2 regions of the Nocardioides houyundeii genome follow, and region 2 is predicted to be linked to the other one. Evidence: predicted binding sites of a transcription regulator. Region 2 holds the regulator's gene; the other holds the start of a gene.

Region 1 (7,743 bases), 520 kb from region 2:
CATCGAGGACAAGTCGTTCGTGGACCGCAACCGGATCACCACCTACCGGGGCGACCAGACCGACGAGGCGGTGCTGCACCGCATCGTGGCGGAGCAGGGCGTGCCGCTGGTCGTCGTGGACGACGGGTCGCACGTGCCGGCACACATTCGCAGGACCTTCGAGATCCTCTTCCCGCTGCTGCCCGAGGGGGCGGTCTACGCGATCGAGGACACCCAGACCTCCTACTGGCCCGAGTGGGGCGGGCAGGAGGACCGGCACGCCCGGGGCACCACGATGGACCTGGTCAAGGACCTGATCGACGGTCTCAACCACGAGGAGTACGTCGTGGCGCACCAGCCGTCGTACACCGACAGGTGGGTGAAGGCGGTGCACTGCTTCCACAACCTGGTGATCATCGAGAAGGGCGCCAACCTCGAGGGCACCAACAAGTGGACGGTGCTCGCGGAGCGGTATCCCGACGGCGCTCCAGCGGACCGTCCGAACGGTCACGAGGTCTAGACCGTTCGGGCCATCTTGGCTCGTTTGCGCTCCGCCCGGACGCCCGCGTTCCTAGTGTGTCGACGATGCGCTGTACCCGTCGGTAGTCGAGCTGCCCGGGGACTCCTGCGCCGGACGCCAGAGGGAGCAACATGTCGATTCGTGCCAGACGCCACGATGAGCGGGGTGCGGCCGCGGTCGAGTTCGCGCTGATCATGCCGATCCTGTTCATGCTGTGCTTCGGCATCATCGACTTCGGCTATGCGATCAACCGCCACTCGGTGATCAACAACGCCTCCCGCGACGCCGCGCGCGAGGCGAGCCTGGGTGGCACGAAGGCCCAGATCGTGGCGGCCGCCAACGAGAGCCTCGGCAACCTCGCGGGCGCGACGGTGGTCGTGTCGTGCAAGAAGCCGACCGGCGGGGCCTGCGGCAGCAACTACGACACCGACGCGGTGTCCAACGGCTGGGCGGTCGTCACGGTGAAGTACACCCACACCATGATCACGCCGATCAGCTACCTCTTCGGGAACTCCATCAACCTCGACCGCACCGCGCAGATGAGGATCGAATGACCATGAGTGCTCCCTGGATCCTGTCCCGCCTGGTCGACGCACGGCGCAACCGTGAAAAGGAGCGCGGCGCCGTCGCCGTGATCACCGCTGTCCTGGTGGTGCTGCTCTTCGCGATGGCGGCGGTCGGGGTGGACATCGCCAGCCAGGTCTCCTCCAAGCAGCGCCTGCACGACACCATGGACATGGCGGCCCACGAGGCGGCCTTCAGCCTCTCCACCAGCGGGTCTGCGGCTCTGGCCGCGGCGGTGGCCACCGCGAAGGCCGCGGACCCCGACTCCAGCCCGGAGGGCAAGCTCTACTGCGTGGTGGCCTCGACCGGGTCTCCGCTGGTGCCGGACTGGACCCAGATGCCGGCCACCTGCAGCCCGGGTGCGGCCACCCCGTACAACGCCACCAACTACAAGAAGAAGACCGCGAGCGTGGACGGCTGGACCTGCAACGAGGCCATCTGCGCCGTCCCGTGCCATGCGACGCAGGGCAAGTGCAACACCATCTCGGTGTGGGACAGCAAGCTCGTGGACTACAACTTCGCCCCGGTGATCGGGTTCGACCAGGGCAACACCGGGGTGGTCGTCTCCACGGCCTGCGCCGGGTCCTGCGGGACGTCGATGCCCAACCCCATGGACGTGGTGATCCTCGCGGACCGGACGCAGTCGATGAGCGACCCCAACCGCAGGGCCATGGTCGACGGCATCGAGGGGGCGTTGAAGACGATGAACCCCCTGATGCACTACGTCTCTCTGGCGACGATCCACAAGTCCAAGAAGACCGACATCAACTGCCTGACCGACCCGTACGACTTCACGTTCACCGGGCCTGCGCAGGGCCGTAACGAGAGCGACTCCGCCTACGCGGCCCGGGTCAACACTCAGGTCCAGGTTGACGTCGTGAAGGGGGAGTGGGTTGCCGTCCCCTTCAGCAACAACTACTTGACAAGTGCCACCACTCCCACGCTCAACTCGGCCAGCCAGCTGGTGAAGTCAATCGCCTGCATGCGCAACGAGTATTCCTCGCCCAACTTCAGGACCCACCTGGCCAGTGCGCTCAAGGGAGCGGCGCGCTACCTGCTGGGGTACGACCTCAACAACCTGGCTTCGCTCCCGACCACCCGTCCCGGGACGGTCCGCAAGGCCATCATCTTCGAAACCGACGGCAAGCCGCAGGAGGTCCTCAACAAGGACAGCAACGGACTCAGCTTGACCGTGCCGGGTGACATGGGCGTGGGAGGCGAGAACAACGAGCAGATCAAGCAGGCCTGCAAGAACTTCACCGACATCGCCGCCCAGACCAAGAACGCCGGACCCATCATCATCACGGTCGGTTTCGGCGACGCCAACACCGCCAGGTGCGGCAACAGCACCACGCACCCCTACGTCCGTGACGCCCTCGCTGCCGCTGCCTCGCCGCACCCGGGGACGGGGGCGGCGTCCAGGGCCGACAGCGACTGCAGCACCACGGCGGAGAAGACCACCGAGAACGGCGACGGGGACTTCTACTTCTGCGCCTCCAACGGATCCGAGCTCGGTCCGATCTTCCAGACCGCGCTGGGCTCGCTCTCCGGGGGGATCAAGCTGATCCGGCTGCCCGCCTGAGGGTGCCTCTCGCGCACGTCCCCGGTCCGCTCGTCGGGCCGGGGGCGTTTGCACTCTCCGGGGTCGAGTGCTAAACATGACGTTGGCACTCTTATGATGAGAGTGACAAACACGGACTGGTGACGTTGAGGTCCGAAGCGCCGGCGGGAAGGGTCCGCCGGGCAGCCGGATCGTCCGTCGCGGGCAACCCGCCAGCGCCGTACCCCCGAACTCCCAAAGGAATCGCAGGAGTCATGCCTAAGCTGATTGCTTTCAACGAGGAGGCCCGCCGCGGTCTCGAGCGTGGAATGAACACGCTCGCCGACGCGGTCAAGGTCACGCTCGGCCCCAAGGGTCGCAACGTCGTGCTCGAGAAGAAGTGGGGCGCCCCCACCATCACGAACGACGGCGTGTCCATCGCCAAGGAGATCGAGCTGGAGGACCCGTACGAGAAGATCGGGGCCGAGCTCGTCAAGGAAGTTGCCAAGAAGACCGACGACGTCGCCGGTGACGGCACGACGACCGCCACGGTCCTCGCCCAGGCGATGGTCCGCGAGGGCCTGCGCAACGTGGCCGCGGGTGCGAACCCGATGGGCCTCAAGCGCGGCATCGAGGCCGCTGTCGACGCTGTGTCCGCACAGCTGCTCAGCATGGCCAAGGACGTCGAGACCAAGGAGCAGATCGCCTCGACCGCGAGCATCTCCGCGGCTGACACCACCGTCGGCGAGATCATCGCCGAGGCGATGGACAAGGTCGGCAAGGAAGGCGTCATCACCGTCGAGGAGTCGAACACGTTCGGCCTCGACCTCGAGCTCACCGAGGGCATGCGGTTCGACAAGGGCTACATCTCGGCCTACTTCGTCACCGACCCCGAGCGCATGGAGACCGTGCTGGAGGACCCCTACATCCTCATCGCCAACTCCAAGGTCAGCAACGTCAAGGACCTGCTGCCCCTGCTCGAGAAGGTCATGCAGTCCGGCAAGCCGCTGGTCATCATCGCCGAGGACGTCGACGGCGAGGCCCTGTCCACGCTGGTCGTGAACAAGATCCGTGGCACCTTCAAGTCCGTCGCCGTCAAGGCCCCGGGCTTCGGTGACCGCCGCAAGGCCATGCTGCAGGACATCGCCATCCTCACCGGTGGCCAGGTCATCTCCGAGGAGGTCGGCCTCAAGCTGGAGTCGGCCGGCATCGAGCTGCTGGGCCAGGCCCGCAAGGTCGTCATCACCAAGGACGAGACCACCATCGTCGAGGGCTCCGGTGACACCGCCCAGATCGAGGGCCGGGTCAACCAGATCCGCGCCGAGATCGACAAGTCGGACTCCGACTACGACCGCGAGAAGCTGCAGGAGCGCCTGGCCAAGCTGGCCGGCGGTGTCGCGGTGATCAAGGTCGGCGCGGCCACCGAGGTCGAGCTCAAGGAGCGCAAGCACCGCATCGAGGACGCCGTTCGCAACGCGAAGGCTGCCGTCGAGGAGGGCATCGTCGCCGGTGGCGGCGTGGCGCTGGTCCAGGCCGGTGCCGAGGCGTTCACCAAGCTCGAGCTGACCGGCGACGAGGCCACGGGTGCCAACATCGTGCGCGTCGCCATCGAGGCCCCGCTCAAGCAGATCGCGATCAACGCCGGTCTCGAGGGTGGCGTCGTGGCGGAGAAGGTGCGCAACCTGACCCCCGGCCACGGCCTGAACGCCGCGAACGGCGAGTACGTCGACATGATCGCCGAGGGCATCATCGACCCGGCGAAGGTGACCCGCTCGGCACTGCAGAACGCCGCGTCGATCGCCGCCCTGTTCCTGACCACCGAGGCCGTCGTGGCCGACAAGCCGGAGAAGGCTGCCCCGATGGGCGGCGACCCCACCGGCGGCATGGGTGGCATGGACTTCTGATCCGCCAGCAACACCGCACCACAGCACCATCGGCAGGGCCTCGGTCTCACGACCGGGGCCCTGTCGGGCATTTGGGGGAGCGAGGCCGGCCCGGGCGTATGACACTCAAGTGTCGGATCTGCTGGCATCCGTCACAGGGGTGAGGCATGCTTCGCAGCATGGAGCACGAGTCGCCGCGCAGCGTCGCCGTCGTCGGAGCGGGCATGGTCGGACTGGCCACGGCCTGGCACCTGCAGGAACGCGGCGTCACGGTCACCGTGCTGGACCGGACCGGCATCGCCGCAGGCTCCTCCTGGGGCAATGCCGGCTGGCTGACGCCGGGACTGGCCACGCCGCTGCCGGAGCCCGCGGTGCTCAAGTACGGGCTGCGGGCCGTGGTCAGCCCGAAGTCGCCGGTCTACGTGCCGGTCACCACCGACCGCCGGCTGCTCTCGTTCCTGGTCCGTTTCGCGCGCAACTCCACGATGCCGAGGTGGAAGAGCGCGATGTCGGCGCTCGTGCCGATCAACTCCCTGGCCCTGGAGGCGTTCGAGGAGCTGCGGCGCGGCGGGGTGGAGGCGCCCACGCTCGAGGCCCGGCCGTTCCTCGCGGCGTACCGGACGCGGGAGGAGGCCAAGACCCTGCTTGAGGAGATCGCGCACATCCGCGACAGCGGTCAGCCGCTGGAGCACGACGTGCTCACCGGCGACGAGGCCCGGGCGGTCGAGCCCGCGCTGTCGCCGGCGATCGGCGCCGCGATCCGGTTGCACGGCCAGCGCTACCTCACCCCCAGCACCTACGTCGCCGCCCTCGGCGAGGCGGTGCGGCAGCGAGGTGCCCGCATCGTCAGCGGGGTGCAGGTGGACGCGCTGCGGGACCGGGGCGAGGGCGTTCAGGTGGCCGGCGAGATCTACGACGCGGTGGTGATCGCCTCCGGCGCCTGGCTCAACCAGCTGGCCCGGCCCTTCGGCGTCACGCTGCCGGTGCAGGCGGGCCGCGGCTACTCGTTCACGGTGCCTGCCGACCCGGTGCCCCGGGGCCCCGTCTACTTCCCGGCGCAGCGGGTGGCCTGCACGCCCGACGGGGACCGGCTGCGGGTCGCCGGGATGATGGAGTTCCGCCCCGCCGACGCAGGGCTCGACACCCGCCGGATCGAGGCCATCGTCGACGCCGCCCGTCCGCTGCTGTGCGGGGTGGACCTCCGAGCCCGCCGCGACGAGTGGGTCGGTGCCCGACCCTGCACCCCGGACGGACTGCCGCTGATCGGTGCCACCCGGTCGGACCGGGTCTACGTCGCCGGCGGCCACGGGATGTGGGGCATCACCCTGGGACCGGTCACCGGAAGGCTGCTGGCGGACCGGATGACGACCGGCCGGCTCCCCGACGAGCTGCGCCCCTTCGACCCGCTGCGCTGACCTGGCACGCTGGGGGATGATCCGCCGCGCGGCTGGGCCCCACCCTGCGAAGCCGGCACTCGCCCTGGTGCTGGTGCTGGTGCTGGCGGCAGCGTGCACCGACGATGCCGAGAAGGCACGACGTACCCCCGCGGGGACCACGCCGTCCGCCTCGGTGCCGCCGAGTCCTCGGACCGACCCGTCGGCCGCCGCCGAACGGCTGCCCCCGGCCACGTCGCCGTACTCCCTGCCCGCGCTGATGGCCGAGGAGTTCAGCAGCGAGCGCCCGCGCCGGATCCGCACCGTGGTCGAGAACGAGGCCTACACCGAGCACGAGGTGCGCTACCGCAGCGGCGACGTCCGAGTCTCGGGGGTGCTGCTGGTGCCCAGGGGCACGGGCCCGTTCCCCGCCGTGGTGCTCAACCACGGCTACATCGAGCCCTCGAGCTATGTCTCGGGCCAAGGGCTCTCCCGCGAGCAGGAGCACCTGGCCCGCGCCGGCTTCGTGGTGCTGCACACCGACTACCGCGGCCACGCCGGCTCCGACCCGGCCTCCGACCTGGACCGGGAGACACGGCTGGGCTACACCCGTGACGCCATCAACGCCGTCCATGCGCTGCGCAAGGAGCCCAGCGTGGACCCGGACCGGATCGCCATGCTGGGCCGCTCCATGGGCGGCGGGGTCACCATGAACGCCCTGGTCGCCCAGCCCGGCCTGGTCAAGGCGGCCGTCGTCTATGCCTCGGTCAGCTCGGACTACCTGGAGAACCTGCGGCGGTGGACGCTGCCCGAGCGCCCAGAGAGCGCGCAGCGGCTCTTCCGTCGCTTCGGCACCCCCCGGGACCGCCCGCGCTTCTACGAGGGTCTGTCCGCGCGCACCTACTTCGACCGGATCACGGTGCCGGTGCTGGCCCACCACGGAACCCTGGACGAGTCCTGCCCGCTGCCGTGGGCGCGCACCACGCAGCGGCTGATGGCCGAAGCCGGAGTCGACAGCACCCTGCGGCTCTACCCCGGCGAGCACCACGCCTTCGGGCCGCAGTGGCTGGACTCGATGCGGCTCACCGTGCGTTTCCTGCGCCGCGAGCTGAGCGCCTGACCCTGCTCAGGAGGCCGCGGGCGAGGGCGAGGGCTCCGCGTTGAGCCGGCGCATCACCGGGGTCGCCAGGACGCCGTGCACCAGGACGGAGGCGAGGACGGTGAAGCTCACCGTGGACCACAGCCAGGGCTCCGCCAAGCCCTCGGTGTGGCCCGAGGCGTAGGCCAGGTAGTAGAGCGAGCCCACGCCACGGACCCCGAAGAACGCGGCCGCAGCCCGCTCCGGGCGCGTCAGCGCGCCCTCCTTGCTCGGGTCGGGGGCACGCAGGCTGAGCGAGACCAGGCCGCTGACCGGACGGATCACGAAGATCAGGGCGAGGGCGATCAGCACGCTGCGCCAGTCCAGGTGGTCGAAGAGGCCTCGGGTCATGGCCATGCCCAGCACCAGCAGCACCATCAGGGTGAACAGCCGCTCCAGCCGCTCCACGACGTTGTGCATCGCCAGGTGGTAGTCGTGCCCGCGCTCGGCGGAACGGAAGGTCAGGGCGCACGTGAAGACACCGAGGAACCCGTAGCCGCCGACCACCTCGGTCACGCCGTACGACGCGACGAGCGCGGCGACGGCCAGCAGCGACTCGCCCCGCTCCGCCACCCGCAGGGCGGGGCTGGCCGAGCGGAAGGCCAGGTGCGCCAGCGCCCAGCCCACGGCTATCCCGACGAGCACGCCCAGCACGATCTTGCCCACCAGGTACCACGCGACCCACTCCACCGCCCAGTCCGAGACCGCCCCGGTGGAGAGCAGGATCGCGGCGTACACGAACGGGA
Region 2 (7,743 bases):
GCCGGGCCACCCGGGCCTTCACCCCGTGCACCGCGACGGAGCCGGACGCGGTCCGGGTCGGCTTGGCCGGGGTCGCCACCTGCACGGGCGGGGTCAGCACGACCGGTGCACCCTCGAGCAGGAAGCCCGGCCCCATCGGGAACGTGCGCCGCTTGGCGCGCCGGTCCTCCAGGGTCAGCGTGCGCAGGTCGCGGTCGATCGCCACGATCTCCCCGCACCACTGGGTCGTCACCTCCTCCACCACCAGACCCAGCTCCGCGGCGTGCTCGGTGGCACGACCGCGTGCGGGCTTGCGCCAGTCGGTGGCGAGGACGTCGGAGCCGTATCGGTCAGTGGGGCGATCAGTGGAGGAAGGCACCAGCCAACGCTAGGCACCCGGTCACCCCGGGCGACGCCGACGCGCCGGGGAGCGGCTCAGGACTGCCCGGGCTCCTGATCCTCGTCCCCGAGCAGGTCCAGCTCCTCGGGACTGCGGGTGGTCGGGTCGTCCGGGTCCAGGGGCCGGGCCAGCGGGTTCTCCTCCGGCCGCAGGTCCTCCGGCAGCTGGTCGTCGTCGACCCCGGCCAGGTTGGGCTGCTCGGGGGCGGTGCCGTTCTCGTCGTCGGCGGTGGCGTCACCGCTGCTCGAGGGGGCGTCGGGCATCTCGGGGGGCTGGCTCATGTCAGGCGAGTACCCAGCGCGGCCCCGGGGCAGTCACACCCGGGCAGTCGGAGCAGGGCAGTCACACCAGGGGCAGGCGCTTCTGGCTGCGTGGCAGCTGCTCGAAGCCACGTGCGACCGCCTCACCCAGCGCCTCCGCGGGGAACGGCCAGGAGCCGGCGCCCAGAGCCTGGACCACCGGGACCCCGCGACCGGCGAGGTCACGGATGGTCTCGGCCACGATGCCGATCTCGGCCCGCTGCTGCTCCACGAAGTCGCGGTCCACCGTGGCTCCGTGTCCGGGCACGACGACCGAGGCGGAGGTGGTCAGGCTCAGCACCACGTCCAGGGCTAGCGGCCACTCGAACGGCCAGGAGTCCTCACCGTAGGAGGGCGGCGCCGACTCCTCGACCAGGTCGCCGGCGAGCAGCACGTCGACGTCCGGCACGCGCACCACGGTGTCGCCGGACGTGTGGCCCCGACCCGGGTGCACCAGCTCGACCGTGCGGCCCCCGAGGTCCAGGACCCGGACCGAGGAGAAGGGGTGGGTGACGTCGACCACCGCGGCGGACTCGTGGGCATGGACCGGGACACCGGCGAAGGCCGGGTTGCCGCCGACGTGGTCGAAGTGGTCGTGGGTGTTGACCACCGCGGTGACCTCGCCCGCTCCGAGGCCCCGCACGTCACGGGCGATCTCGCGTCCCACCGCCTCGGACTCACCGGTGTCGACCAGCAGCACGCCGTCCGCACCGGCCACCACGACGACGTTGACGTCGTGCTGGGCGTACCGTGCCACCCACACGCGGTGTGCCACCTCTGTGAACTCAGCCATGGCGGCGAGCCTAGTCCCGCGTGGCGCGCCTAGTAGACTTGGCACTCGCGGGCCCGGAGTGCCAGTCGTACCGGTCCCGTGCCCTGCCTGCCCATCAGCTCGAACCCCATCATCTCGACGAGGAGTGACCCAGTGTCGGAGGACCGCAAGCTCGCCGTCCTGCGTGCCATCGTGGAGGACTACGTGGCGACCGAGGAGCCGGTGGGTTCCAAGGCGCTGGTGGAACGTCACGGTCTCGGCGTGTCTCCGGCGACGGTGCGCAACGACATGGCGGCACTGGAGGACGAGGGCTTCATCCACCAGCCTCACACCAGCGCTGGCCGGGTGCCCACCGACAAGGGCTACCGCCTGTTCGTGGACCGGCTCACCACGGTGAAGCCGATGAGTGCCGCGGAGCGGCGCGCGATCTCAAGCTTCCTCGACGGCGCAGTCGACCTGGACGACGTGGTGCAGCGCTCGGTACGGACGCTGTCCCAGCTCACCCGCCAGGTGGCAGTGGTGCAGTACCCCACGCTCTCGCGCAGCACCGTCCGCCACGTCGAGGTGGTCGCGCTGGCGCCCACCCGGCTGCTCGTGGTGCTGATCCTGTCCACCGGCCGGGTGGAGCAGCGGCTGGTGGACACCGAGGGGCTGACGCTGGACGACGAGCTGCTCGCGGAGCTGCGCACCCGGGTCAACGGGGCCGCCGGCGGCCAGCGGATCGCCGATGCCGGAACCGCGCTGGCCGCCCTGCCCGACGAGGTCGCGGAGCCCGAGCGGCCCCTGGTCGCCGCCGTCGTCGACGCCCTGGCCGAGGCCATGTCGGACCACCGCAGCGACCAGCGGGTGGCGGTGGGCGGTGCGGCCAACCTGGCGCGCTACGGCGACAGCTTCGAGACCGCCGTGCGTCCCCTGCTGGAGGCCCTGGAGGAGCACGTGGTGCTGCTGAAGCTGCTCGGCGAGGCCACCAGTGGCGGCGCCGTCACGGTGCGCATCGGAGCAGAAGGTCCCTACAGCGAGCTGGCGGCGACCAGCGTGGTCGCGACCGGCTACGGTGCCGGCCCCGACGCGCTCGCGAGCCTGGGCATCGTAGGGCCCACGCGGATGGACTATCCCGGGACGATGGCGGCCGTCAGGGCTGTCGCGCGCTACGTGTCGCGCATCCTCGACGAGGCCTGAGCCCCCCATGCAGATGACAGACGAGAAGGACGAAGTGTGAGCCAGGACCTGTACGAGCTGCTCGGTGTCGCCCGCGACGCCGACGGCGACGCCATCAAGAAGGCCTACCGCCGGCTGGCCAGGCAGCTGCACCCGGACGTCAACCCCGATCCGGAGACGCAGGAGAAGTTCAAGGAGGTCTCGGCCGCCTACGAGGTGCTGTCGGACCCCCAGAAGCGCGCCTACTACGACCGCGGCGGCGACCCCTTCGGGGCTGGCGGCGCCGGCGGGTTCAGCCAGGGTGCGGGCTTCTCGTTCACCGACATCATGGACGCGTTCTTCGGCGGCGGCGCACCCGGCGCCCAGGCCGGTGGCCGCGGTCCGCGACCCCGCACCCGACGCGGGCAGGACGCCCTCATCGCCCTCGAGGTCGAGCTGGCGGAGGCGGCCTTCGGCGTCACGCGCGAGATCAAGGTGGACACGGCCGTGGTCTGCACCGCGTGTCACGGGGCGGGCGCCGCGCCCGGCAGTACACCGGTGCCCTGCGAGACCTGCCGCGGAGCCGGCGAGGTGGCCCACGTGCAGCGCTCGTTCCTCGGCGAGATCAGGACCCTGCGCCCGTGCGCGGCCTGCCGCGGCTTCGGCACGATCATCCCCGACCCCTGCCGCGAGTGCGGTGGCGACGGCCGGGTCCGGTCGCGCCGCACCCTCAACGTGAAGATCCCGCCGGGCGTCGACGACGGCACGCGGGTGCAGCTCGCCGGACAGGGCGAGGTCGGCCCCGGTGGTGGGCCCGCCGGCGACCTCTACGTGGAGATCAGGGTGGCCGAGCACGCCACCTTCATCCGGAACGGGAACGACCTGCACTGCACCGTCTCGGTGCCGATGACGGCCGCAGCGCTCGGCACGAGCCTGACCCTGCCGCTGCTGGAGGCGGACCTGGCCTCCGAGGACCCCGACCTGCGCACCACCTTCGACCTCGAGGTGCCGGCCGGCACTCAGTCCGGTGCCGAGCAGGTGATCCGCGGGTTCGGCGTCCCGGGGCTGCGCGGTGGCCGCGGCGACCTGATCGTCACCACGGTCGTCGAGACGCCCAGTCGGCTGGACGCCCGCCAGGAGGAGCTGCTGCGCGAGCTGGCCGCGATCCGTGGCGAGGAGTCCCCCGAGGGCACCGTCAAGGACTCGCAGAAGTCCGTCTTCGGGCGGCTCCGCGACGCCTTCAACGCGCACTGAGGGTTGTCGTGTCCCTGCCGGTCCACTGGGTGCCGACCCTGGTCGACGTCCGACCCGGCGACACCGTCGAGGTGACCGGGGACGAGGCCCACCACGCCGTCGCCGTACGTCGGCTGCGAGCCGGGGAGCGGCTCGTCCTCACCGACGGGGCCGGGCTCCGGGTCACCGGCGAGGTCACCGCGACCGGCAAGCGCTCCCTGGCGGTGCGGGTCGAGGACCGGCAGAGCGTGGCCCGGACCGGGCCGTGGTTCACCGTGGTCCAGGCGCTGCCCAAGGGAGAGCGCGGGGAGCTCGCGGTGGAGGTGCTGACCGAGGTCGGTGCCGACCGCATCGTGCCCTGGGCCGCCGCCCGCAGCGTCGCCGTCTGGCGCGGTGAGCGGGCAACGAAGTCCCACGCCAAGTGGGTCGCCACAGCTCGGGAGGCCGCCAAGCAGGCGCGGCGAACCTGGTTCCCGGAGGTCGATCCGCTCGCCTCCACCCCGGAGGTGGCCGCGCTGCTGGCCGAGGCCGACCTCGCGGTGGTGCTCCACGAGGACGCAGCGGCCACCGTTGCGGCCCTGGAGCTGCCCGTCGAGGGTCGCGTCGTGGTGGTGGTCGGCCCCGAGGGCGGGATCGCTCCCGAGGAGCTCGAGACGTTCGCCGGCGTGGTGCCGGTGCGACTGGGGTCCGAGGTGCTGCGCACCTCCACCGCGGGCGTGGTGGCCCTCGGTGCGCTCATGTCGCGGACCTCACGCTGGGGCGCCGGGACCACTACCGCAGGGTGAAGTCCTTGGAGTCCGTGGTGGGGCCGCCGCCCTCGTTGCGGCCCTCGCCGTCGGAGGGGTCGTCGGTCGAGGCCACGAAGGTGTAGCTGCCCTTCGCCAGGCCGGAGACGTCGATCTCCTCGGTCTGCCAGGGATACAGCTTGTCCATCCAGCCCTCCGCGGTGGCGAAACCGGTCATCACCACCTCCTGGCCCCGGCGGATCTCCCAGGGCACGTTGGCCTCGGGGGAGCTGGCCACGCCAGTGGCGCGCAACGACCCGCTCGGCCGTGAGCCCTGCTCGGGACTGGTGACGTTGACCAGGGCCAGCACCTCCAGCGGGTCCGCGTTGGTCACCCCACCGGCGGTCGGCACCCCCAGCAGGGTGCTCGGCACGCCGTCGAGCAGCACCGTCATCGGCGCGCGCGCCTGGATCACGGCCTGCAGCGTGTGCAGCAGCTGCTGGACCGCCAGCTCGGCGTGCTCCCGGGTCATCCCCCGGGGACGCTGGACCCACGCGCCGTCGGCGAGCTCGACGACCAGCATGCCGTCGCTCGCCCGCACCGAGCCGAACGACCCTCGGGGGAACAAGGTGCGGTAGTCGGGGTCCAGCACGTCACCGGAGGTGAGCAGCGCCGCAGCCTCCGTCAGCGGGTCCTGCGCGGACACCGAGCGGAACTCGCGGAAGAGGCGCGGTCCCGAGGGTGCGTCCCCGACGAAGTACACCCCGACCGTGGTCCGCTCGGCCGGCACCGACGCCGCAGGCCCCTCGGCCTCGGGCTCCACGGTCTCGGCAGGGGCGGGCGTCGGGCTGGCGGAGACCGACGGATCCTGGGTCGGGGACGAGGCGCTGTCCGCGGCGGGCAGGGTCTCGGGATCGGCGGGCTGGGCCCCGCATCCGGTGGCCGCCGCCAGCAGAGCCGTCGCGGCCAGGGTCCGCGTCAGGGTCCGCCTGAGGGGGCGGGCCAGGGTCTGGGCCGGGGACGTTCGTCGGGGGAGTCCGGTCATGGCCACGAATCTGCCAGCAGGCGCGGGCTCGGCGCCCCTGCCACGCCGGGCCCGCGGCAGTCATCGGGCGGAGAGGGGGGAGACAGCGGGCTGGCGACGTGTCAAAGTGACCCCCATGAGTGATCCGAGCCACACCGCCGACTGCCTGTTCTGCGGCATCGTCAGGGGTGACGTGCCAGCCGAGGTGGTGCTCAGCACCGACACCGCCGTCTGCTTCCGCGACACCATGCCACAGGCGCCGACCCACGTGCTGGTCGTCCCCCGGAGCCACCACGCCAACGCGGTGGAGCTCGCCCGCCACGACCCCTCGGGACTGGCCGAGCTGGTGGAGGTCGCCGACAAGGTTGCGGAGTCCGAGGGGCTGGCGGGCGACTACCGACTGGTGTTCAACACCGGTGCCGGGGCCGGGCAGTCGGTGTTCCACACCCACCTCCACGTCCTGGGTGGGCGTCCCATGAACTGGCCGCCCGGATGAGCCCCCGGGTGCGTGCCGCACTGCTGTCGGCCGTGCTGCCCCTGGCGCTGCTCACCGCCTGTGGCGGCGACGACGAGGCAGCGCCCGCGCGGAGCGACACGCCGGCGGCGGGGAGCTCGGCCGAGGACGCCTCGCACCCGCACACCGACGCACCGGTGGTCGGAGGCAAGAAGCTGCGCGCCGGCGAGGAGCGGGTGACGGTGGCGATGCAGGAGCCCTACACCGCCTCGGCGCCGACCGGGGTCGGCACCGACGACTACCGGTGCTTCCTCCTCGATCCGGGTCTGGATGAGGACAAGTACCTCACCGGCACGCAGGTGCTGCCCGGGAACCCGGACGTCGTACACCACGTGATCCTGTTCGAGGTGCCACCGGACCTGGTGCGCAAGGCGGAGATCTTCGACGGTGTCGAGGACGGCCCCGGTTGGACCTGCTTCGGAGGGACCGGTCTCACCCCGTCCGCGCAGATCGACGACGCGCCGTGGCTGGCGGCCTGGGCCCCCGGAGGCAAGGAGACGGTGACGAAGCCCGGCTACGGCAAGCGGCTGGAGAAGGGCTCGCGCATCGTCATGCAGGTGCACTACAACCTGCTGGCCGGCACCCGCGCCGACGTGAGCGCCACCCAGCTGCGCCTGGCGCCGGTGAGCAAGAAGATGACGCCGCTGACGACCATGCTGCTCCCGGCTCCGGTGGAGCTGCCGTGCCGCCCCGAGCACGCCGACGGCGAGCTGTGCGACCGCGACGTGGCCCTGGCCGACGTCAAGGAGCGCTTCGGTGAGAAGGAGGGCAGCACCGCGGACATCCTGCACCTGCTCTGCGGCGAGATCGATCCCGGCGCGTGGCAGTCCTGCAAGCGGACCGTCAAGGAGCCCATGACCATCCACGGGGTCGCCGGGCACATGCACCTGCTCGGTCGACAGCTGAAGATCGAGGTGAACGCCGGCACCGATCGGGCCCGCACGGTCCTGGACATCCCGGTGTGGGACTTCGACCAGCAGGGCGGCATCCCCATCAAGCCGGTGGCCCTGAAACCCCAGGACACGGTGACGGTGAGCTGTCGCCATGTGCAGTGGCTGCGGGACCAGCTGCCCTCCTTCGAGGGACAGCCCGACCGCTACGTCGTGTGGGGCGAGGGCACCACCGACGAGATGTGCCTGGGGATGCTCCAGTACAGCCGGCCATGACTGGTGGGGCGGCAGACCCTGGTGGGCGTAAACCGACTGCGCGCGGGTCATGGCCTCGGCGTAGGATTGACCATCTCGACCTGCCGACGCGAAAGGCCGCCCGCCCGGGGCATCCATGACTGAGACGCCACTCACGACCAAGCACACCGTTGTCGTACCCGCCAGCATCAACATGGTCAGCCTGCTGGGACCCGGTGACGAGCACCTCTCGCTGATCGAGGACTCTTTCGACGCCGAGGTGCACGTGCGTGGCAACCGCATCACCTTCCACGGGGACGCGGGCGAGATCGCGCTGGCCGAGCGCCTCGTCGACGAGATCGTGGCGATGCTGCGCACCGGCCAGGGCATCACCACCGAGACCGTGGAGCGGATCATCGCGATGCTGCGGCAGGAGACCACCGAGCGTCCGGCCGACGTGCTGTCGCTCAACATCCTGTCCAACCGGGGCCGCACCATCCGCCCCAAGACGCTGAACCAGAAGCGCTACGTCGACT

The links. The regulator HrcA, encoded in region 2, represses chaperone genes, less so after heat shock. The targets are predictions, from matches to a motif close to TTGGCACTCGNNNNNNNCGAGTGCCAA.
Region 1: the regulator HrcA is predicted to act here: its motif matches at 2,728-2,754, upstream of groL (chaperonin GroEL).

Annotation. Positions count from the first base shown of each region.
Region 1 covers NZ_CP025581.1:2,983,692-2,991,434, reverse strand. Annotated here, with positions in the region: gene C0R66_RS14295 (methyltransferase) at 1-499, shown strand, start outside; gene C0R66_RS14290 (TadE/TadG family type IV pilus assembly protein) at 631-1,053, shown strand; gene C0R66_RS14285 (TadE/TadG family type IV pilus assembly protein) at 1,056-2,645, shown strand; gene groL (chaperonin GroEL) at 2,879-4,507, shown strand; gene C0R66_RS14275 (NAD(P)/FAD-dependent oxidoreductase) at 4,654-5,901, shown strand; gene C0R66_RS14270 (alpha/beta hydrolase family protein) at 5,918-6,979, shown strand; gene C0R66_RS14265 (cation:proton antiporter) at 6,986-7,743, opposite strand, start outside.
Region 2 covers NZ_CP025581.1:2,462,805-2,470,547, reverse strand. Annotated here, with positions in the region: gene C0R66_RS11845 (DUF3097 domain-containing protein) at 1-358, opposite strand, end outside; gene C0R66_RS11840 (hypothetical protein) at 415-660, opposite strand; gene C0R66_RS11835 (MBL fold metallo-hydrolase) at 722-1,471, opposite strand; gene hrcA (heat-inducible transcriptional repressor HrcA) at 1,604-2,629, shown strand; gene dnaJ (molecular chaperone DnaJ) at 2,666-3,841, shown strand; gene C0R66_RS11820 (16S rRNA (uracil(1498)-N(3))-methyltransferase) at 3,850-4,605, shown strand; gene C0R66_RS11815 (Gmad2 immunoglobulin-like domain-containing protein) at 4,592-5,590, opposite strand; gene C0R66_RS11810 (histidine triad nucleotide-binding protein) at 5,706-6,065, shown strand; gene C0R66_RS11805 (hypothetical protein) at 6,074-7,249, shown strand; gene C0R66_RS11800 (PhoH family protein) at 7,365-7,743, shown strand, end outside.